Regions from separate parts of the Salicola sp. AFF1 genome, predicted to be linked through region 2. Evidence: riboswitches for the same ligand, from Rfam matches in the RefSeq annotation. Region 2 holds a riboswitch; each other region holds the start of a gene.
The links. Region 2 has a riboswitch for cobalamin ahead of AC1RQI_RS13555 (cobalt-precorrin-5B (C(1))-methyltransferase). Riboswitches for the same ligand answer to the same signal wherever they lie in the genome.

Region 1 (7,457 bases), on a different contig from region 2:
TGTGACAGGCTCGGTGACGCCCTCGGCCCCTGGGCCGTCAGCCATCCGGCCCGGTTCCTGATGCGTCGGGCGCTGGCGGATACGGACTGGCAGCAGGCCACGGCCGATCGCCTCAGAGTGGACAGTGGCCGTCTCGCGAGCATGCTGCGGGACGCGGGCCTGCCACCTGGCGGCGGAACCCCGCTTTTCATGTACTGCCCTCATGAACGCCCGCGGCAGGTGGCTGAGGCTCTGGCGGAACAGGCCGTGCTTGTGCGGGTGTTCGATACGCCGCCGGCACTGCGCTTCGGGCTCCCCGGCCCGGCGTCCGAATGGCAGCATCTGGAGAACGCTCTGGCGCGCTTGCCCGCTTTTTTGAAGGTTTAACCCGACTGGATTGGCAGATATCGCGCTTTACGAACTATCTTGATGCCATAGGGCTAGGCAGGACAGGGGGCGATGATGACGTGCCGGTTGATTGTGCTGGGGCTGGTTCTGGCGCTAACGGGCTGTGGTGGTGGTAGCGCCAGTGACAGCGCCAGTGACGGCGCCAACGAGCCGGAAACCCTGGCTGAGGTGATCCCGGCCTGTAGCGGGGACCCGTGGCAACGCGTCCAGGCTACCGGAATCGACGCACCACCAGCGGATTCGGAAGCCTATGTGGTTCCCTCCAGTACCCGCCGCTCCCACATCCAGGATGCCTTTCAGTCGTTCGCGACCACGGACTACAAAGCAGCACTGGCCGGCGCCAGTGCGGCTGCCTATGAGCTGTGCCGCTCGGACAGCGCCGCGGGGACCCTGGTGTTCTGGTATCCCGTGAACGCGGGTGAAGGCCATGCCCGCTGGGCGATACGCGCCCAGACCGATGCCCGCCCACTGGTGGTGGAGTCGCCCCATGGTTTCTTCGAGACGGATACCCTTACGCAGGCCATGGAGATCTTCCGGGAGCTGAACGCCCGGGCCTTGCTGGTGAACGCGGGCCACCGTTGCGCCAATGGCACACCTTCCGGCTGTGATGGCACGACCTCGGTCTGTAGCGGCAGCAGCGAGCCGTTCCGGGAGTCGGACATGGCCCATACTCTAGAGGCCTTTTTCCAGGTGGCCCACCGTGAGATTGGCGCCCTGTATCCGGACACCTGGGTGTTGAACCTGCATGGCATGTCGCGGGAGGGAATCAGCCTTTCCAATGGCACCCAGAGGGCGACGGAGCAATCCAGTACTGTCGCCCGCTTCCACGGTGAACTGGCTGCGCGGTTCCCGGACCGTTCCGTCACCACCTGCAATGCCTACGGCAATACAGAGGCTACCCATCACCTGTGTGGCACCACCAATGTGCAGGGGCGCCAGCGTAATGGCTCTCCGGATGCCTGCACGCAGCCGGCGGAGGCTGCTTCGGGCCAGTTCCTGCACCTGGAGCAGAACCGCTCCATTCGAACCGACCAGGCCCGCCGGGAGCAGGTGATCGACGCTCTGGACGCTGTTCTGCCAACGGGCGGCAACTAGGGCCTACCGGTAGAACCGGGACATCTCCTTGAGCACGGCCTGGACAGTGGCGGGCTCGGGCGTGAACGCCGGGGCCGGGTCAAGGTTGTCGTCCCGTGTTTCCACATGACCGGAGGCGTACTGAACGATGTGGTGGTCTTCAAGCAGCACGGCGTAATCCATGTAACTGTGGGCGATGCTCCAGTCGCGCTCGCGTTTCTGGAAAAGGCCGTTGCCCGTTGCATAATGCTCGGCGGGGGTGGCGTCGCAGCCCAGGGCCTTGCCCATGAGGGTGGGCGCAACGTCGAAGTGTTCCGTTCTGTATTGGAAGCGCTTGCTGCCCCGGCCGGGCCAGTGAACGATCATCGGCACATGCAGCTGGTACTGACCGAAGTTGCTGCCATGCCCCCAGTAGTTCTTGCCGAAGTCATTGAATTCCTGGCCGTGATCGCCGGTGATCATGACGATGGTGGAGGCGAGGAGCCCGCGCTTCTTGAGGTCCGAAAGCACACGCTCAACCTGGTTATCCACGAAGTGCAGTGTGGACTTGTAGTTGTTGCGCATCAGTTCCGGGTTGAAGTCCGGACCCAACGCAAGCTTGTTCACCGGATCCCAGTAAGGCTGGAACTTGACGGGGTAGTCATCCGGAACGCGGTGGTTGTGGGGCGTATCGTAGAAAAGGAAACCGAAAAATGGCGCATCCTGGTTGGCGTTTTGCCTTTGTTCCGTGAACCGCAGCCAATCCGTGGTAATGCGCCTGTCCCGGTCCCAGGGCTCCTCTCCCGGCGTTTCCAGCCGCAGGCCCTCGACCGACGAAAAGACGTTCTTGTTAAAGGCAGGGCTGATCAACGGCGCGGAACCAAGAACCTTGAGCTGGTAATCCAGGGCCTGGGCCCGGGTCAGCATAACCGGCGGGCGCTGTTCGCTGGTGAAGGCGTCCCAGTAACCCGCGGGCAATGAGTAGAAAAGCGTGAAAATGCCGGGCTTGGTCGCATTGCCATTGCTGTAGTGGTTGGTGAATCGCAGGTTCTGTTTGGCAAAGGCGTGAATAGTCGGCATCCAGCGCGGATCCAGCATGTCCCCACGGGCCCCGTCGATGGCTATTACGAGCACATTAGGCCGTTGCTCCGGCGGGCTACAGCTGAGTGGCTCCAGCGGGTAGTCAAGCTGGCCGCTCCCGTTATTATCCGAAAGCGCACTTGTGGCACGGTTCTGCTGTACAACCTTCGGGTCAACAAGCCCATTGTTGGCCATGAAGCGCTTGGCCGTTGCGCCGTAATACAGCGGTATGGTCCGCGTTATACCGGTGATCCGGCTGTCGTGGTGGGCGTCCGCCCAGGCGTGCCAGCCGTGCACCGTGAGCTGCCCCGCCAGGATGGCGGAAATGGCGAGAGCCAGCCATCGCGGGCGGGGACGCCAGCGCGTCAGGCCCACGGCCAGCAGAAACTCCACGACAAGGACCCCCAGCGCAGCCGTATTGGCCACAGCCCACATCTGCCAGGGAAACGAGAACACCTGGGTGCCCCCTTTCAGCGCCATATCCAGTACAAAGCCGGACAGGTGAAAGCGGAACTGGGCATAGGTTACCGTGTCGATCAGGAGCAGGCTCAGGGCCGCGGTGGCGTACACCGTGCCCGTGGCGATGAGCAGGCGCCGGCTGGGGATCAGGCCGGCCACGAACAGGGGCATGCCCACAACCAGGGCAAGCAGGGGGAACTGGCTCAGGTACAGAACGCTCAGGTAAAGCCCTGTTGTCTGATCCGGGACGGTTATCCAGGGCAGGTAGCGCAGTCCGATCAGAAGTGTCACAGCCCCGTTGATGAGCAGGAACCAGCCGCACCAGCTCAGTCGTTGCCCAACGCTTTCAAGTCCGGTTTTCTGCAAACCACTCTTCCTCATAGTCAGGATTCATAATCTGCCACTTCATAATAGGCAATCGGTTTCGGGGATCCAACCCAGCTCTTATCCGTAGTTGTACGGCTTTGCGCCTGGCTTGCGGCTCAAGCCGATTTGACCCCACAGGGGGGGATTGGTACGGTTCGAGCCGCTTTCAGGTTTCCCTTATTGAAAAGGGATGAAACGGGAAGTCGGTGAGCTGTGCCAAGCAGTGAGTCCGGCGCTGCCCCCGCAACGGTGATTGAGTCAAAAGCGGCCATCGCGCCACTGTGCCGGAGAAGCATGGGAAGGCGGTCGTTCAGGATGCAGCCCGCATCCGCTCATCAGCCCGTAGACCGGCCTGGAAAGAACGCCATGCGTTGCGGTGGGCAACGACAGGCCGGTCGGATCTTCCCCCGCGGCTCGCGCCGCGCAGTCTCCAGCTCTCCGCCGCCTGTCCTCCCGAGCTTGCTCCCGTAACGCTTTCAGTCATGCTGTGCGGGGAAGCGCAGCGGGCACCAGGGAGTCCCAGTTATGAATCGTCTACCTCTGTTTACCTGTCTGGCGGCGGCCAGTCTTGCGCCGCTCTACGCGACAGCCCAGCAGGGTTCCGACACAACCCAAGTGGCCGCACTGACGCTGGACCCTCTGGTCGTCACCTCGACCCTGGGTGTGGAAACAACAGAAGAAAGCCTTTCCTCCGTAACGGTGATCGATTCCGAGGAGCTTGAGCAACGCAACCCCAAGGAATTGAGCCAGATCCTGCAGGGTCAGGCAGGGATCAACGTCACCTCCAGCGGGAGTTTCGGCAAGGCCACCAGTGTCTTTACCCGGGGTACGGGCAGTGAGTCCACCATACTGCTGCTTGACGGGATCCGGATCCGCTCCGCAACGCTGGGCAGCGCCCCCTGGCAATACATCCCCCCGCAACTGCTGCAGCGCATTGAAGTCGTGCGCGGGGCAAGAGGCTCCCTTTACGGTTCGGATGCTGTGGGAGGCGTTATCCAGGGATTCACCACGCCACGGGACGATCAGGACAAACAGTGGCTGGAGGTCGGCGGTGGTAGTTTCGCAACCCAGCAATATGGTGGCGGCATCAGCGGCCAATCCGGCGGCACCCGCTATAGTGTTCAGGGTCATTACATGGACACGGACGGAACCAACCTGCGTCCCGGTGGTGAGGACAAAGGCTTCCGGAATGCCGCCGGCACCTTCAACCTAAGCCACGAATTCAATAATGGGGCCTCAGTAGGCGTTGTTGGGCTTCACAGCAGCGGCAATACCGAGTTCTTCGGTGGTGAGACGGATTTCGACATGCGGACCCTGGGCCTCAAGGCGAGCACCCCCGTGATGGATCACTGGTCCACATCCGTCCAGCTGAGCGAGGCGCGTGACGAACAGGATAATGAGCGGGATTCCGGCGCCAGCTTCTTTGATACCCGCAGCCGCACGGCCCGCTGGGAGAATTCCTTTGCATGGGCTGATCATGAGCTTATCGCGGGGGCTGAATACCGCGTCGACGATGTGGACAGCAGCACGGCCTACGCCGAGGACAGCCGGGACAATACGGCCGCGTTTGCCCAGCTTCTGAGTGAGTTCGGGCCAGCCAGTCTTCAGGTCAGCGGGCGCTGGGATGACAATGAGGCATTTGGCGAAGAAACCACCGGCTCTATCGCCCTCGGGTACGACCTGGGATCCGTCTACAGCGCCCGGGCCAGTTATGGAACGGCCTTTCGTGCGCCCACCTTCAATGACCTCTATTACCCTGGCTTTGGCAACCCGGATCTGGACCCCGAAACCTCGGACACACTCGAGGTTGGATTCAGGGCCGACCATGACGCGCTGTTCTGGGATGTGGCTGTTTTCCGAACCGATATTGATGACCTGATCAGCGCCCAGCCGGATAACATCAGGCGTTCACGCATTGAAGGCGTGGAGCTGGCTGGTGGTTTTGAGGTTTCGGACGTTGAAATGAACGCTTCGTTTACGTTCCAGGACCCGGAAGACCGGTCCACCGGCAACCGGTTGCCCCGCCGTGCCAAGCGCACCATGAGGCTGGATGCTGATTACACACCAGCCAACTACCACCTGGGCGCGTCATTTGTCGCCGAGGGTGACCGTTACAACGACCAGGCCAACAGCAAGAAGCTTGCAGGGTTTGGCCGGCTTGATCTGAGCGCCGGCATGGATGTGACGTCTCTTTTGTCGGTCAGCCTGAATGTCGACAACGCCCTGGATCGGCGTTACAGCACAACCAGCCGGAGTTTTGCACCGTCCTTTGATTATCTTGCTGCTGGCAGGGCGGTATACGCCAGCATTCGTTATGGAGTGAAGTAATGCGACAAGGAATATGGATCCTCTTCCTGGTACTGGTGGCGCCCATGCTCCACGCCGCCACCATTGTGGGCATTGTCTCCGACCGCTCCTCGGTGGAAATGGCGGCTGGGGCGGAAAAGCACCTGGAAGCATTCCCGGAGCATGAGATCGTGCTGCGCACGCCCGAGCAGCTCAAAGACTATTCCGATGAGAAGATTGCCAGTCTTTGGGCGGATGCCGATGCCATGGTCCTGGCTGCTGTTTTCGGTGAAGAATCCGGTCGTATCCGGCGGCTGGTGCGGAACCAGGGGCCGGGCGCGGATGTGCCCATCATGGCCATGAACAGCAAGCGCGGGATTACACGCCTGTCGCGGCTGGATGGCGAACCGGTCATGGATGAGCTTTCGGACAAGACCATCAACGAGATGGTCTCCAACCCCGAGCCGGGGGAGGACCCTTCTGCCCACCTGGCGGACCAGCGTAAGGCCTACCCCGAGCAGTCCGAATGGCTGAAGGGCCGCGCCTTCTACCAGGGCCGAAGCCCCGAGCACATGGACGGGCTTTTCCGCTGGTTGCTCGCCCAGGCGGGTTACGACATCGAAGTGCCGGAACCCAAGCCCCGTGAAGCCATCCGCTATTACCGCAACGGCGAAGCCAGTTCCGACCCGGATTCACTGAATCTTGAGGAAGGGCCCGCCGTCGCCCTGCTCGACCTGGACTCCGGCGACCGCCCGGGCGACAAGGCGTTGCTCGACGACGCCTGCGAACAGATGGAAGAGCGCGGCATCCAGTGCTTCACCATCCTGGCGCGCTGGGGCGGGGCGAGCGTTGAGGCGGTGAAAACGCTCGAAGAACGCATCCAGCCCGCGACCCTGTCCGGCATCGTCAGCCTCCAGTACTTCACCGTCGGCGGCGGCGATGGCCGTGAAGCCGTGACCAAGGCGTTCAACAACCTGGACGTGCCCGTTATCAAGGGCATCCGCATTTCCAAGCTGACCAAGCCCGAGTGGCTGCTCTCCGATGAAGGGCTGCCCTGGGATTCGGTGCACTACCAGCTCGCCATGCCCGAACTCCAGGGCATCAGCCAGCCCATGGTGCTGTCCGTGGCCGAGCCGCCGCGCATTGATGAGCTGACGGGCGTGGAGCTCACGCTCACCACCCCGGTGGACGAACGCGTCAACGCTCTGGCCAACCGCATGGATCGGTGGGTAACGCTGCAGGAGAAGGACAACTCGGAGAAGCGCATCGCGCTGGTCTACTACAACCACCCGCCCGGCCGGCAGAACATCGGGGCGGACAAGCTCAACGTCCCCGAATCCCTGTTCGAGATCCTGCAGCGCCTGAAAGCGGAAGGCTACAAGACCGGCAAGCTGCCCGAATCCCCCGAGGCGCTACTGGATGAAATCCAGGACCGGGGCGTTAACCTGCCGGACCAGCAATCCGGCCTGAAAGACTTGGCCGGCAAGGTGCCATCAGTCAGCAAGGAAACCTACCTGGAGCGGTTCAAGAAGCTGCCGGAAGCCGTCCAGGCCGAAATGCAGCACGGCCCGGTGGGCTACCTCCACGCCCAGCTGAAAAACGCCGCCAACAACGGCCACACCAAGCTTGGCAACGACCTGCTCAAGAGCGGCGTGAAGGACCTGCGCCACATGCTGCGCAACTACGAGCACGACGCCACCCAGCGCGCCCTGGACCTGCTCGACCAGTACCAGACCGGCTGGCGCGCCGTGCTCCGCAACGAGACGGATTCCACGGAAAAGGTCACCAGCATCCGCGATGCCCTGATCCGCACCGGCATTCCCGGC
Region 2 (7,457 bases):
CGCCGCGAACACCACCGGCGTCTCCCCCGGCTGCTCCGCCCGCAGGATCGACAGCGCCTCGCCCAGCTGCCAGGTCCGGCTTGAAGAGCGCGGATTGTAGAAGGCCATGGCAAAATCCGCCCGGGCCGCCAGCTGCAGCCGGTTCGCGATGACCGACCAGGGCTTGAGGTTGTCCGACAGCGAGATGGCACAGAAATCATGGCCCAAGGGCGCACCCACGCGGGCCGCAGCCGCCTGCAGCGCCGACACCCCCGGATGCACCTCAAACTCGATGTCCGCCCACTCAGGGCGGGCCTGGTAATCCAGCACCTCGCACAACGCGGCCGCCATGGCGAAAATCCCGGGATCCCCTCCCGAGACCACCGCCACGCGACGCCCCTGGGCCGCCAGATCCAGCGCCTCAACAGCCCGCTCCAGCTCCTCCCGGTTGTCGGAGGGATGGCACCGGTGGCGCTGCGACGCCAGCCGGTCCAGGTAGGGCTCATAGCCCACCAGATCCGTGGCCTCGTCAATCAGGGCCTGGGTCTCCGGCGTCACCCAATCCGGGCCCGCCGGCCCCACGCCAATCACGTCCAGCCGTTTCATAGCCGCACCCCCGGCCCGGGGATCAGCACCATGGAGAAATAAGGCGCCTTGCCGTCCGGTGCCTCCACCAGCGGCATCACCTGCTCCTCCGGCATACTCGCCTTCTCCACGTACCAGGCCCGGTCCTCAAGCCCCAGGTCCGTGACGATGCGCCGGAGCAGCGGCAGATTGGTGCCCACCTTCATGATCACCGTTGCCCGCTCCGGATCAATGCTGGCCCGCAGGGCCTTTTCATCCATGGTGCCCGGGATGACCCGCAGCTGGTCGTCGCGCATCATCAGCGGGTGCGGCAGTAACGCACCCCCGGCCATCATGGCGCCCACGCCCGGGACCACGGTGCTGTCAAACCGGTCCTTCAGGCGCAGGTAGATGTGCATGAAAGAGCCATAGAAAAAGGCGTCGCCCTCGTTCAGAACCGCCACCGAACGCCCGGCCCTGAGGTGTTGCGCAACCGCCTCCGCGGATTGCTCGAAAAAATCCTCAATCTGCTGACGGTATTCCGGGCTGCCATGGGGGATCTCGTTGGTCACCGGGTAGACCAGGGGCAGCTCCTCATGCTCGGCGGTAATATGGGCGTCGCAGGAGGTCCGCGCTCGCCCCGCACCGCTGCGCTTGCAGAAATAGGCCACCACAGGGCACTCGGCCAGCAGCCGGGCCGCCTTGAGGGTGATCAGTTCCGGATCGCCAGGTCCCGTGCTGATGCCATAGAGGTGGCCGTAGCCATGGGTCCCGGTTTGGGTCGCTGTGTCATTCATGATGGTCATTCCGTTTCGCTGGCCAGGGCGTTGACGGCCGCCGCCGCCATGGCACTGCCGCCACGGCGGCCATGGACTGTGATAAAGGGCAGGTTGGCGGTAGCCGCCAGTGCCTGCTTGCTTTCCGCCGCACCGATGAACCCGACCGGGAAGCCGAGCACCGCGGCAGGGCGTGGCGCCCCATTGGCCAGCCGGTTCAGGAGGTGGAACAGGACCGTGGGGGCATTGCCGATCGCCACCACACTGCCCTCCAGGTGCTCGTTCCAGAAATCCACGGCGGCGGCGCTGCGGGTGTTGCCGATTGCGGCGGCATGGTCTGGCACCCCTTCATCCCGCAGGGTGCAGATAACGTCGTTATGCGCCGGCAACCGTTTGCGGGTCACGCCATGGGCCACCATCTCGCTGTCACAGAGGATGGGCTTGCCCGCCTGAAGGGCGGCTTTGGCCGCCCCAGCCGCGTCCGGGGAAAACGCCAGGTCTTCGATCAGATCCACCATGCCGCAGGCATGGATCAGGCGAACGGCGGTCTTCTCGAGATCCGCCGGCACCGCTGACAGATCCGCCTCGTTGCGGATGGTTGCAAAGGAGGCGCGGTAGATGGCGGCGCCGTCCTTTTCGTAATCATGGAGTTCGTCCATTACATCGTCTCTCTATGTTCAATCGTCATGTCCTGTTCGGGCAGCGATACCTAAATGCTCAAAATGAGGGAATCGGGTAGTGCTTTCCGGGAAGCTCTGGAGCCATGGATGGCGGAAGAGCAGCGTACAGGGATGTATTTACAGCGTTTCCCGGAAAGCACTACCCGATTCGCTCAGGCAACCAACCAACATTCTTGTGTCCACGTTTACCTGACTCATGGCTTGATTCGTACACCTCTTGCCACCAGCCACCATGCGACGCCCCCCGTAATGACCGTCACCACCGGCAGAACCAGAAACGTCCACCCACCTCCGATGGTCCCCTCGTCGAGAAGGCTGTAACGGAAGCCGTCCACGATGTAGACCATGGGGTTGGCCAGGGAGACGGTGTCCCAGGGGGCAGGCAGGCGGTCGATGGGATAGAAAACGCCGCCCAGATAGATCAGCGGCGTCAGCAGGAAGGTGGCGATGACCGAGGTGTCGTCAAAGCTGCGGGCAAAGATGCCATTGAGCAGGCCCGCAAAGGCAAACAGCAGGGCGCTGAGTACCGCCACCATCAGGCCTACCCCCGGGTGCTGGAGCTCGAGCTCCGTCATGGGCAAGGCCACCATCAGAACCAGCGCCCCGGCCATGAGCCCACGCAGCACGCCAGCGGTGGCGAAACCGGCAACGATGAGCCAGGCCGGCATGGGGGCAACCAGCATCTCCTCAATATGGCGCTGGAGGCGGGCCCCGAAGAACGCCAGGGTGGTGTTGTTGTAGGCATTGGTGACCACGGCGAAGAGCACCAACCCGGGCATGAGGTAATCCGCGTAGCGGGCGCCGCCCACCTGGCCAAGGTCGCGCCCCACGAAATGGCCGAAGATCACCATGAAGAGCGTGGCGGTAACCACGGACGGCAGCAGGTTCTGGACCCAGGAACGCAGGAAGCGCCGCACCTGTTTGATGACCAGGCCCTGGTAGGCGTTCCAGAGGATGGCGGCGTTCATGGCGATGCCTCCTCACCCGGTTCGCCGCCTTCGAGCAGGCGCAGGAAGCGGGCTTCCAGGCCCTGGTCGCCGGTGCCGCTGCCAGCGTCGGCGCCAAAAAGGCATTCGGGCGTGTCGTTGGCGATCAGGCGCCCTTCCCGGAGCACGGCAACGGTCTGGCAGAGGTCACGCATTTCCTCAAGGTAGTGACTGCTCATCAACACAGTGGTCCCGCCGGCATTGAGTTGCTGCAGCAGCGACCAGGTGTCGCGGCGGGCTTCCACATCGAGCCCGGCCGTGGGTTCATCGAGGATCAGCAGTTCCGGTTCGTGCACCAGGGCCCGGGCCATCATCAGCCGGCGCTTCATGCCGCCGGACAGGCCCCAGGGCTTGCGTTCGGCGCGCTCCAGCAGACCCACGCGCTCAAGGACCGCCCGGGTACGCTCGCGAGCACGGCGGCGGGGCAGGCCGTAGTACATGGCCTGGGTGGCGATGATCTCGTTGATGGGCTCGAAGCTGTTGAAGTTCACTTCCTGGGGCACCAGCCCCACCCGGCGGCGGGCGGCAACGGGGTCGCGCTCCGGATCGTGGCCGAAGAGCCGCACGGAGCCAGCCTCGATCCGTACAAGCCCGGTCATTAGCCCGATCAGGGTGCTCTTGCCCGCGCCGTTGGGGCCGAGCAGGCCCTGGAAGGCACCGCGTTCGACGCTCAGGTCCACACCGTCCAGCGCCGCCTGCCCCCCTTTGTAGGTCTTGCGCAGTCCCTGGAGTTCAATGGCCGCGCTCATGCCACCCCCTCGGCAAAGCCGATCAGTTCGCCCCGGCGGCTCACGCCGCACACCGTCAGGTGCGGGTTATCAGGGAGGTAGTCACGCATCCGGGCCAGGCCCATGCCCGCCACCCGATCGCCCAGCGGAACGCCTGCCTGCTGGCAGGCTTCCAGTGCCTCGATGCTGGTATTGGCGGTGCGGACCCAGTCAGCCAGTTCCGTGCCGGCACCGGCGGCCAGGGCCTGGTCGGCGATGAAATCAAAATCGATGGCGCAGCGGGCACTGTGGGTATCCGGCTCACCAGCGGCGAACTTGCTGAGCTTGCCAAAGCCACTGGCGAGCGTCACGCGCGGCAACGGGTGCTTTTTCAGATACTTGAGCAGGGCCCCGAACATGTCCCCCATTTCCACAATGGCGCCTTCCTCAAGGCCGAAATGGGAGCGCATGAACGATTCGCTGGTGCCACCGGTGCAACCGGCAATATGGGTGAGGCCATTGGCGCGCGCCACATCCACCGACTGGTGAATGGAGGCGATGAACGCGGAGCAGGAGAAGGGACGCACAATGCCGGTGGTGCCGAGCACCGACAGGCCCCCTTCAATGCCCAGCTTGGGGTTCATGGTATTGCGGGCGATGGCCTCGCCGCCGTCGATGCCCACGGTTACGCGGAAGCCCCCCTCGTAGCCGGCGTCCGAGGCAACCGCTTCCAGGTGCTCCGTGATCAGCCGCCGGGGCACCGGGTTGATGGCGGGCTCGCCCACGGCCACCGGCAAGCCCGAACGGGTCACGGTTCCGACCCCCTCGCCCGCTTGGAACCGCACCCCCGGCTCACCCACCAGCTCCAGGCGGACCCAGAGGCGGGCGCCATGGGTCGCATCCGGGTCATCGCCCGCATCCTTGATCACGCCAGCGGTGGCGCTGGTACCAGTGACATTCAGGTCCTCAATGGTCATGAGCGGCTCCTGGCCACGCGGCAGGCGGATGCGCACGCCACGGTCCTCGGTCCCGGCCAGCAGCGCACGGGCGGTCGCAACCGAGGCCGCGGTGGCGCAGGCTCCCGTTGAGAGGCCCTGACGCAGGGGGCCATTGTGCTCTGGGGTTTCAGGACGCATGGTGGCTTGAGTCGTGGGCGCTTCACCGCCGTGCCGCCCGCACTGACGCGATGGTTTCCCCTGGGCCGGTCTCCGGACTCATGCTGGAACCTGGACCGGTTCGGGCGGATCGCCTTCCCATGATGGTGCCATCACAGTGGCAGGGATGATCCGCGCCCAGCATTCACCGTTGCGGGGGCAGTCCCGGAGTCTCACCGGGTTCCCGTTTCAGCCGGCATCTGAACAAACGCCGGCCACCCAGGGACGAAAGAGGGGTGAATCCTAGAGGATCGGGGCACCCTGGTCAAACCGCCACCAACTCATCCACGGTTTTTGACTTCCGTCACACGATGCCCTAGCCTCCCCAGCGCTTCGGTCAGCGCTCCATAACGAGCGCACGGGAACCCGGTGAGACTCCGGGACTGACGCGCAGCGGTATTGGGGAACGAGGATCACAGGGGGCTACCCCCAGGCACTGTCCAGACCGGATGGGAAGCTGTGATCCAAGGCCTGCGCCCGATTTGGGCGCCCGCCCCTGAGTCCGAAGACCTGCCGAAGCCCGGGCCCCATCAAAGGTGGCCCGGAAGCCGAGCCTTCGCGACTGAGGTATTCGGGCCGCCAACGGACCGGTTGCACCACCGCTGACCCCGCCTGTCGGCCTGCGCCCACGTGAGGGCTCCATCGCTAATGTGCAGTGCATGGAGACCTTGTATGAAACGATTATGCCTACTAGTCACGCTTCTATCCCCAGTATCGGCGCTCGCCGCTGATCACCACATGGCGCTCGATGAGCTGGTGGTTCAAGGGTCTGCCCTTGAGGAAACCCTGCCCTCGGAGTTATCCGACTACGGCGCTGAACTGGAAGTGATCGACAGTGAAGAACTCGACAGGACCGGTGTCAGCGACATTGGCCAGGCTCTTCGGGGTAACGTACCGGGGCTCTACCTGAATCCCAAGACCGGCCGCGGTGATTACGCCAGCATTTCCATCCAGGGCTCGCGTAGCGAGGATGTGCTCTGGCTGGTGGATGGGGTGCGCATCAACAACCGGCTCTTCGGCAGCACCTCGCCACTGGACTCCATCAGCACCCATATGGTCGAGCGCATCGAGATCCTGAAAGGTGGCCAGGGCCTGTTCTACGGCACCCAGGCAGTGGCCGGAGTTGTGAACATTGTCCTGCGTAAGCCCGAAAAGGACTCCGGGGGCAACATCACCGGCGCGCTCGGATCACTGGGCGACCGCCGCCTTGCCGGCCATGTCAGCAATCGCAACGAGTACGGGCGGTGGCTGGTATTTGGCGAACACGACCATTCGGACGGCTACCGCCCCTACCGGGACAGTGAGCTGCTTGAAAGCGCCCGGCGTCAGAAGCGTGGTTTCACCCGCAGCTCCTACGGCGGCCGCTACCTGCTGGATGCGGGCGAAGGTAAGTCATTGAACGCCCTCGTGGTCCGCAACGATGTGGAAGCCGACTTTCCCCGGGGCAACAGCAACTTCAAGGCCGTTAACGACCGCGATGAGAACATTGTTTCCCTGAAATGGGATCATCAGGTGAATGAGCAGAACGGTTATTTCGTCAAAGCCTACTGGCACGACTGGTGGACCGATTACACCCGCCTGAGCATGGACAAGGACGGCACCGTCAACCTCATTAACGATCGGGCCGAATGGGGGTTCGATGACTATGGCGTCAATCTGACCGGTCGCCACACCACGGATGGCGGCTCCCAGCTTCTGGGCGGCGTGGATTACCAGCGCTATCAGGGCGAGGACTATTCGCTGCGCATTGACGGCAAGACTGAGGCCGTTACGGCGGGCTTTGTTCAGTATCGGCCCCACCTGAGTTTCTCGCCCAGTACCCACCTGGCCCTGGGCGCCCGCTACAACCACTCCAACTTCGCCGATGACCACAGCATCTGGAACATCAGCCTGAAGCAGCCGCTCCCCAAAGACCTCCACCTGAAAGCCAGCGTGGGCACCAACTTCCGGCTGCCCTCGGCCTTTGAGATGTTCGTGATTGACGAGGACTTCCCGGCCGGGAATGAAAACCTGGAACCGGAGGAGAGCATCAACAGCAATGTGTCGCTGACCGGTCACATCGGCAACCCCGTGAAATGGCAACTGGGTGGCTTCTACCGCGAGATCGACAACCTCATCAAGGTTGATGATGGCCAGTACGCCAACAGCAACCAGACGGTCCGGGTCCACGGTGCTGAGGCCGCTCTCAACCTGGGCGGAGACCGTGGCTGGCAGCTGGATCTGGACGCCACCTGGGCCGATGCGCGGGAAGGTGGCAGCGATGAGCAAATCGCCGGCATCCCCGAATGGCACGCCAACGCCACGCTCAGCTGGCAGGGCGACAATCAGGGCTGGGAGCTTAATGCCCGCCACACCGGCGACGTGACCACAAGCACGGCGGACATTGGCAAGCAGTCCTACGGCGACTACACCCTGCTGAGCGCCAGTGCCTGGCGTGAGTTCGGAGCCGATGGCGCTAACCGGGTCACCCTGCGCCTGGAGAATCTGAGGGATCAGCAGTACGCCAACGGCGTCGCTCAGGTAACGCCCCCGAATGGCGAGCCGTACCGTCAGGACACCCTGGGCCCGCCCCGCAACGTCCAGCTTGAGTACAGCCGGAGCTTCTGATGGC
Region 3 (7,457 bases), on a different contig from region 2:
GAACGTGGTGTCGTCGATGATGTTCAGTTCGCTGAAGGGCTTGAAGATGGCCTTGAAGTCCTGACTCCGCTTGAGGCGGTTGAAGGTGAACTTCACGTCTTCACTGGTCAGGGTGTTGCCGGAATGGAACTGGACATCCTCACGCAGGTTGAAGCGCATGGTCCGATCGTCGACGCGTTCCCAGCTCTTGGCCAGGCGGGGCTCGAAGGAAAGGTCCTTGTTCCACCGGATCAGTGGATCAAACGTCATATGGGAAAGCTGGAGGATGCCGCCGGACAGCTGCTCGTGAATGTCCAGAGTGACCGGGTCAGCATCATAGGCAATCCGGATGTCCTTGGTCTCCTCCGATGGCGAGGCGGCTGTCGTGGCCGAGGCTGTGAATGTAATGCAAATGGCAATCGTTGTTATAAGTCGTTTCATGGCGTTCGGGGTCCTGTCGTTATTATTGATCTGCGCCGGCTTCCTACCGGCGCCCTGATTATGAGACCTGATGCCTTTCTGACCCATCCGACCGGAGAATCAGCCAGACAAGACACTGACGAATGTAGGAACTGCCGGTTTTGACGGCAATCGAAAAAACAACATGGCGTTATTCGTCGATCAAATCAGCTCCTTTACCGTTGATCCGAACGATCCCTGATCGGCGCCTCAGGGCGCTGTAGAGGCGCTCCGCACTATCCGGATCGGGCATTAACCATCGCCTGGAAGGCTGGGTCGGGGTTTGCAAAAGTGGTCTGAATTGTTTAGAAGTATAGGGGCGGTCGGCATGAAAAAATTCTAGTGAATTGCTGGAGGTAATAGGGATATCGGTTTTTGAGTGAATGGAACTTGACTGGGGCTACCGCTTAAACGGAAACCGGCACTAACGAACAAGTGGCTGATAAGAATGTCTTAACGGATGGCGTTTCCGGGAAGATGAAAGGCACTTGTCGGTTTAGGGCTGTAACCGCTATAGGAACGCAGTTCGAGATAGTGATCTGGAGCTGACTTAATGGAACGTAAGTGTTGACAGAAACTGAAAACACTTCAGCCAAAGAGAAAACCAAAAATGAAAAAAACCATGATCGTATCCGCTGTCGCTGCGGCGACCTTCTCTGGCTCTGCTGCAGCGATGACCGTTGAGGAATTGGCGGCCAGCATGGACTCCATGCCAACGTTGTACGGTAATATTCAGCTGGTTAACCGCTACGTCGATTCTGACGTCAACAGTGTCACCAACGACGGGCTAAAGGACAACGGCTCCACCATCGGTCTGAAGCACGAGAGTGAAGTGGCACCGGGCATTACTGCGTTCGGAAAGATTGAACTTGAGGGAATCAGGGCGGACGATAAGGAAAGCGGTAGTTCAGGCCTGGACGATCTGGATGAAGCCTATATCGGTATCAAGGGTGAGACATTTGGCAGGATCTGGGTCGGGTCTGATGATTCACAGTATGAAGCACTCGTTGGTGACTATGGTAACTGGATCTATGAAGTGGGTCTGAATAACCTGTATGCGAGTTATACGACCGCTGAAAATGACCTTGTACAGTATGTTTCTCCCAGTTTTGGTGGGCTGACTGTTCACGGTGTCGTTCAGGTCAATGGCATGACCGACTCTGGCAACGGCGATCCTGAGCAGGATGCGAGTCACCCTTATCAGCTGGGTATGAAATACTCCATGGATCCTGTGACTGTGGCAGTGGCTATGGATTCCAACGATGGAACTGGTAGGACAGGTCATTATCTAACCGATCAAAGCAATGAAAACAGCTATGGTCTGAGTGTTGCTTTCGACGTTAACGAGAATCTGACATTGGATGCCTATTACGACAGGCGTAAGGGGCAGGATGCCTATGTCAATGATGGGTCATCCATTGAGCTTGGTGCTGAAAATGGTCAGGACCTGTTCGGTGTCATGGGTCATTATACGATGGGCGCCAACTCGTTCCGTGCATCCTATGAGTCTGCTGAAGCAGATACATCGGACGACGAAAGTGATGTCATCACCGTTCAGGCCAAGCGCAACGTGAACGACAACATGTACGTTTACGCGGAAGCCCTGCAGCGCAACAATGAAGACGTTGGTCTTGACGAAGAAATTAATGAGCTGAATGTTGGCGCTGTCTACTACTTTTGATATGGCGTCACGGGGTCGGGGCAATTCAGATTCAATACCGGTCTGATCGGAATCAGTCAGCCAATTCGGGGTCATTGCCTGCCCGCCAGCGTGGTAGGGTAGGCGGCTTGCCTTTAATAGCCATGGAGGATCCTGTTATGGCCAAGGGGTCTCGTATTGCCTCGCCCTGCGTCGGCGTTTGCCGTCTCCAGAATGAGTCCTGTATCGGTTGCGGCCGGTCCCGGGACCAGATTGTCCGGTGGTCGTCGATGGCTGCCGACGAGCGTGATTCCGTAATGCGGGCGCTTGGTTCCCGTTGCGGTGACTGTGGCCGGGTGCTGCCCGTGCCCGAGGGCGGTACCCCGGCGCAGTGCCCGGACTGTGCCACCCATTGCCCGGCCCCGTCAGTGGGGTAACAGGGCACAATGGGGCGGCAATCGGCCACGCGCATCTGGTGCCGCGCATCGGGTGCAGGGCCCATGAATCCCTCGCCGGGGCGTTGCGCTTTGTCCGGTAAATGAGTAAGGTAATCGCTCAGAAAACAGGTGCCCCGTCAGGGGATAATCGGGAAGTATGGTGCGGCCCTTGAGGCCAATGCCATCGCTGCCCCCGCATCGGTGATAAAGGCGTAGCCTGCGAATACCACTGGTTCCATACCGGGAAGGTGCAGGCGAAGACAGCCAGGCTGGCTGTCTCCTTTTGAGCCCGAAGACCGGCCTGTTTTTGGTATTTCATCCACTAAGGGTGCGGCGGGCACTCAGGGAGTAAAACAATGTCGGTCTATTCCTCCTATACGACCGGGGCGGACTCCGCTTCGGCATCCCAATCCTCTTCGCTCCTCCAGCAAGGTGCCGTCCTGCTGTTTGGCGTTGTCATCCTCTTTGGCGTGGGCTTTCTGCCCATGGAAGCGGTGCACAACGCGGCGCACGATACGCGGCACAGTTTCGTCTTCCCCTGCCACTAAGGGGCAAGCCGCTCATTGGGTTGGTATTAACCGCCCGGTGATTGTGTCTGAACAGCACGAACCATTGATTGCCGGAGGAAAACGGAATGTTTCGATCCTTTATTCTGAGCGCCTGTCTGATTGGCGCAGTTGCTGGCGTATTGCTGACCGCCATCCAGTCCTTTGGGGTTACCCCTATTCTTCTGTCGGCCGAACAGTTCGAAGGCGCTGCGGCGCAACCGGAAGCGGCTGACGCCCATGGCCATGAGCACGACCATAGCCATGGGGGGCATGCGCATGGCGGGGATGGCTGGGCGCCTTCGGATGGCGGTGAACGCCTGTTCTTCACGGGGCTGTCCAACGTGCTCGCGGGCGTTGGTTTTACGGCCGTCATGCTGGTGCTCATGAACCAGCTGCATGAACGCGGACGTTTGAGGCTGACCCCGTTGCATGGGCTTTTGCTGGGGCTGGTTGGTTACCTGGTGGTGTTTGTGGCGCCCTCGCTGGGGCTTCCTCCCGAGGTCCCCGGGGCGAACAGCGCGGCGCTGGCGACGCGTCAGTTGTGGTGGGTCACGACCGTGATCCTGGCTGCCACGGGGCTGGGGCTGCTGTGCCTGGCGTCCGGCTGGAAAAGGGCGCTGGGGCTGCCGTTGCTGGGTCTGCCCTATCTCTTTGTCCCGGCACACCCTGAAGGCCCCTTGTTTTCCCATCCCGACCCGGAGGCGGTCTCGACGCTGCATGCGTTGCATCACGATTTTATCTGGGCGACCGGATTAACCAACCTGGCGTTCTGGCTGGTGGTCGGCCTGGCCTGTGCGCTGGTGCTCAGGCGGATTGCCGGGAACCGGTCCAACGACCCTGAAGACGCGGCCGCGTGAATGCCCTGATGGCCCGTCGGCGGTTTGAACCCGCCGGATGAGGTCACTGTCGCCTTTTGCGATAAGAAGGGCTGGTGGACTACCCCGTGCCGCAACGGTGCTTGATCAAGATGCCATCGAGGCCCGATATGAGCGTTGCGCTCTGGATGTCCTCCGTGGCCCGCAATCGGCGCTCTACGGCCCCAACATCATCGGTGGGGTGATCCTCATGATCACCGAGGGGTCGAAGAGCCTGGCCTTTCAGACGAACTAGCCCTGGACGCCGGCACCCGGCTCGGTCGCAGTGGTGTGCGCAATGCTATACGCCAGGCGCGGCGCCAGTATGGCCACACGCGCTTGCTTGAACGATGGAGTGCCGTCTTTGACGATGCAGGTTGATGAGAACGTATCCATGCCCGTCTTCCCGTTCACCGCTGTGGTGGGACAGGACAATCTGAAAATGGCCCTGATCCTGGCGAGTATTGAGCCACGCCTGGGAGGGGTCCTGATCAGCGGGCCGCGTGGCTGTGCCAAGTCGACCCTGGCGCGTGGTCTGGCACGGTTGCATCCCGGCGGGGAAGGGCGCTTCGTGACGCTGCCGCTGGGCGCCACGGAGGAACAGCTCACCGGCAGCCTGGACCTGGAGAAAGCCCTGGGCGACCAGTCCGTGGCCTTCAATCCAGGTCTGTTGGCAAAGGCCCATGGCGGGGTGCTCTACGTTGACGAGGTGAACCTGTTGCCGGACCCGCTGGTGGATTCGTTGCTTGATGTGGCGGCTTCCGGCGTTAACCGGGTGGAGCGGGACGGCATCAGCCGGACGCATGCGGCCGAGTTCATGCTCGTGGGGACCATGAATCCGGACGAGGGTGAGTTGCGGCCCCAGTTGCTGGATCGCTTCGGGCTCTCGGTAGCGCTGACCACCCCTGACGTGGTCGACGAAAGAGCGGCCATCATGCGCCAGCGCATGGCGTTTGAGCAGGCGCCCCAGGCGTTTGTTGAGCGTTATGCGGCTCAGGAGGCCGACCTTCGTAACCGGATCGAGAGGGCGCGTGAGGTCTATCCGGGCATCGAGTGCCCGGCCAGCGAGGAAACCCGGATCGTGGAGCAGTGCCTGGCAGCCGGGGTTGAAGGGGTGCGAGCCGACATCACCTGGCGCAAGGCCGCCGGGGCCCACGCCGCCTGGCAAGGGAACCGGGTGATTACCGCCGCGGACGTGGACGCCGTGGCGGAGCTGGTCCTGCATCACCGCCGGGGGCATGAGCCGGACTCCTCGGGCTCCCCGCCACCCTCGGGCCAGGGGCATGATGATTCCGGCTCGGGAACCCCCGGGCAGGGCCCTGGTGATGGTGGAAGTCCTGAGGGGGGCCAGGGGGGCGGCGATTGGGGCGGCATGCCACCCAGCGCGGTCAGCCCCGGTGATCCCCGCACGTTCCGGATGCAGGAACAGCCCGAGGGCCTGCGCGCGATGCCAGCCAACAAACCCCGATCAGTGGGATTGAGTGCCGAGCGATCCCCGGGGCGTTGCGACGGGGCGAGAAAGGGTGCGTCCGGTCAGGGCAGGAGCGACGGGAGCGTCGACTGGTTCCGCACGCTGGTAGCCCGGCAGCGCTCGTCGGGTGATGCCTCATCAACGCTGTACTTCCGGCCACACCGCCGGGTATCGCACACCTTGAACTGCGTGTTGCTCGATGCCTCTGGCTCGACGCTGAACAATGGGGCATTGGCGGACGCGGAGGCCGTGGTTCTTTCCATTGCCCACCAGTCCTACCAGGCTCGCCAGCAGCTTGCGATCCTGGCATTCGGCAACGACGACTGCCGGTGGCTCTTGCCACCGCGTCGCGCGCCCAGGGACTGTCGCCCTTACCTGTCGGGCCTGCCGGCCGGAGGCGGCACGCCACTGAGGCGAGCCCTGCTGCAAGTCCGTGACCGGATCAGCGAGCAACGCCACCGTGAGCCGGAACTGAGCGCCCGGGTCTATCTGCTGACCGACGGCCTCAGCCGTAACCCGGTTCAGGACATCCAGTTGACCGCCTCCCTGACGGTCATCGACACCGAACGCGCGCGCGTGCCACTGGGGCGCTGCCGGAAACTGGCCCAGACCCTGGGCGGGGCGTACCAGCAGCTGGCGGACGCTGCCCCGCGTGCGCGGCCCACCATTAATGGAGTGAATTGACCATGCAACTCGACAAGATCAACGCCACTGTGGTTACCGGCTTTCTTGGAAGCGGCAAGACCACCCTGTTGTCCAACATCCTCCAGCGTGCCGATGGTAAGCGTATTGCTGTCATCGTTAACGAGTTCGGCGAGATGGATATGGACGCCGAGCTCCTCCGGGGCTGTCCCCTGGCGTGCGACGACGGCACCGACCAGGGCGACGGCATTTTTGAACTGGCGAACGGCTGCATCTGCTGCACCGTTGAGGAAGAGTTCGTGCCGGTCATGGAAAAGCTCATCGAGCAGCGGGACCGGATCGACCATATCCTCATCGAAACCTCGGGCCTGGCCCTGCCCAAGCCGCTGGTCCAGGCCTTCAACTGGCCGGGAGTGCGCGAGCACTGCACCGTCGATTCGGTGATCGCCGTGGTGGACGCACCGGCCGTTGCGGCGGGCCGCTACGCCAATGACCCGGAACGGGTCGAGCGCCAGCGTCTGGCGGATGACAGCCTGGATCATGACCCGACCCTGAGGGAATTGCTGGAGGACCAGCTGGGGTCGGCGGACCTGGTCATCGCCAGCAAGAGCGATCAGCTGGAGGCGCCGGAACGGGATCAGGTCACCGCCGCGGTGCGCGAGCACCTGCCGCAGTCGGTCAAGGTGTTGTTCGTCGAGAACGGCGAGGTGGAGAACGACCTGTTGATGGGGCTTGATGCGGCAACGGAGGCGCGGATTGAGTCGGTGCAGACCCATCACGACCGCCACCATGCCGAGGGCGAGGAACACGGCCATGCCCATGATCATTTCGACAACTGCGTGATCAGCCTGGGCAAGGTCGATAGCAACGCGCTGCTGGAGCGCATTCGCTCGGTGGTGGCCGAACATGCCGTCTACCGCATCAAGGGGTTTGCGGACACCGGCAAGCCCATGCGCCAGGTAGTGCAGGTGGTGGGCGAACGGGTGGCGCACTATTTCGACCGCCCCTGGGAGCAGGACGAAGCCCGCGATACCCGGCTGGTGGTGATCGGCCGCGACCTGGAGCATGACACACTCCATCAAGCGCTCGCGGGGGCGCAGGTCTGACCGGAGGCCACCATGCACATGCTTTCCGCCCAGCCCGGGGGCTTTACCGACGAGCCGGGCATCATCGACCTGGCGCAGAGCCCGGCCGACATGGTGATACTGGCGGCGGCCGATGGCACGCTCGGCCTGTTGACGGATGTTGCTGAGCAACTGCCGCAAGATTACCCAAGCCTGCGGCTGGCGAACTGGTTGAACCTCACCAAGCCGGCGGCGCTGGACCTGTACCGGGACAAGGTGCTGGATCACGCGCGGCTGGTGGTGGTATCGCTGCTCGGCGGCCGGGCCTATTGGCCCTATGGGCTGGAACAGCTCCAGGAATGGG

Region 1: another riboswitch for cobalamin. It lies ahead of AC1RQI_RS07795 (TonB-dependent receptor domain-containing protein); the one in region 2 lies ahead of AC1RQI_RS13555 (cobalt-precorrin-5B (C(1))-methyltransferase).
Region 3: another riboswitch for cobalamin. It lies ahead of AC1RQI_RS01510 (CbtB domain-containing protein); the one in region 2 lies ahead of AC1RQI_RS13555 (cobalt-precorrin-5B (C(1))-methyltransferase).

The regions. Positions count from the first base shown of each region.
Region 1 covers NZ_JBXAYL010000009.1:15,004-22,460, reverse strand. The annotation lists gene cobD (threonine-phosphate decarboxylase CobD) at 1-366, shown strand, start outside; gene AC1RQI_RS07805 (hypothetical protein) at 439-1,482, shown strand; gene AC1RQI_RS07800 (DUF3413 domain-containing protein) at 1,486-3,345, opposite strand; cobalamin riboswitch at 3,497-3,715, shown strand; gene AC1RQI_RS07795 (TonB-dependent receptor domain-containing protein) at 3,871-5,673, shown strand; gene AC1RQI_RS07790 (cobaltochelatase subunit CobN) at 5,673-7,457, shown strand, end outside.
Region 2 covers NZ_JBXAYL010000023.1:11,685-19,141, reverse strand. The annotation lists gene cobJ (precorrin-3B C(17)-methyltransferase) at 1-585, opposite strand, end outside; gene AC1RQI_RS13575 (precorrin-2 C(20)-methyltransferase) at 582-1,340, opposite strand; gene AC1RQI_RS13570 (precorrin-8X methylmutase) at 1,346-1,978, opposite strand; gene AC1RQI_RS13565 (ABC transporter permease) at 2,194-2,967, opposite strand; gene AC1RQI_RS13560 (ABC transporter ATP-binding protein) at 2,964-3,734, opposite strand; gene AC1RQI_RS13555 (cobalt-precorrin-5B (C(1))-methyltransferase) at 3,731-4,828, opposite strand; cobalamin riboswitch at 4,875-5,084, opposite strand; cobalamin riboswitch at 5,164-5,378, shown strand; gene AC1RQI_RS13550 (TonB-dependent receptor plug domain-containing protein) at 5,519-7,453, shown strand; gene AC1RQI_RS13545 (PepSY domain-containing protein) at 7,453-7,457, shown strand, end outside.
Region 3 covers NZ_JBXAYL010000002.1:29,277-36,733, forward strand. The annotation lists gene AC1RQI_RS01495 (ABC transporter substrate-binding protein) at 1-420, opposite strand, end outside; gene AC1RQI_RS01500 (porin) at 1,049-2,119, shown strand; gene AC1RQI_RS01505 (DUF1289 domain-containing protein) at 2,257-2,514, shown strand; cobalamin riboswitch at 2,625-2,833, shown strand; gene AC1RQI_RS01510 (CbtB domain-containing protein) at 2,871-3,062, shown strand; gene AC1RQI_RS01515 (CbtA family protein) at 3,149-3,919, shown strand; gene AC1RQI_RS01520 (hypothetical protein) at 4,017-4,172, shown strand; gene AC1RQI_RS01525 (AAA family ATPase) at 4,287-6,071, shown strand; gene cobW (cobalamin biosynthesis protein CobW) at 6,074-7,135, shown strand; gene cobN (cobaltochelatase subunit CobN) at 7,148-7,457, shown strand, end outside.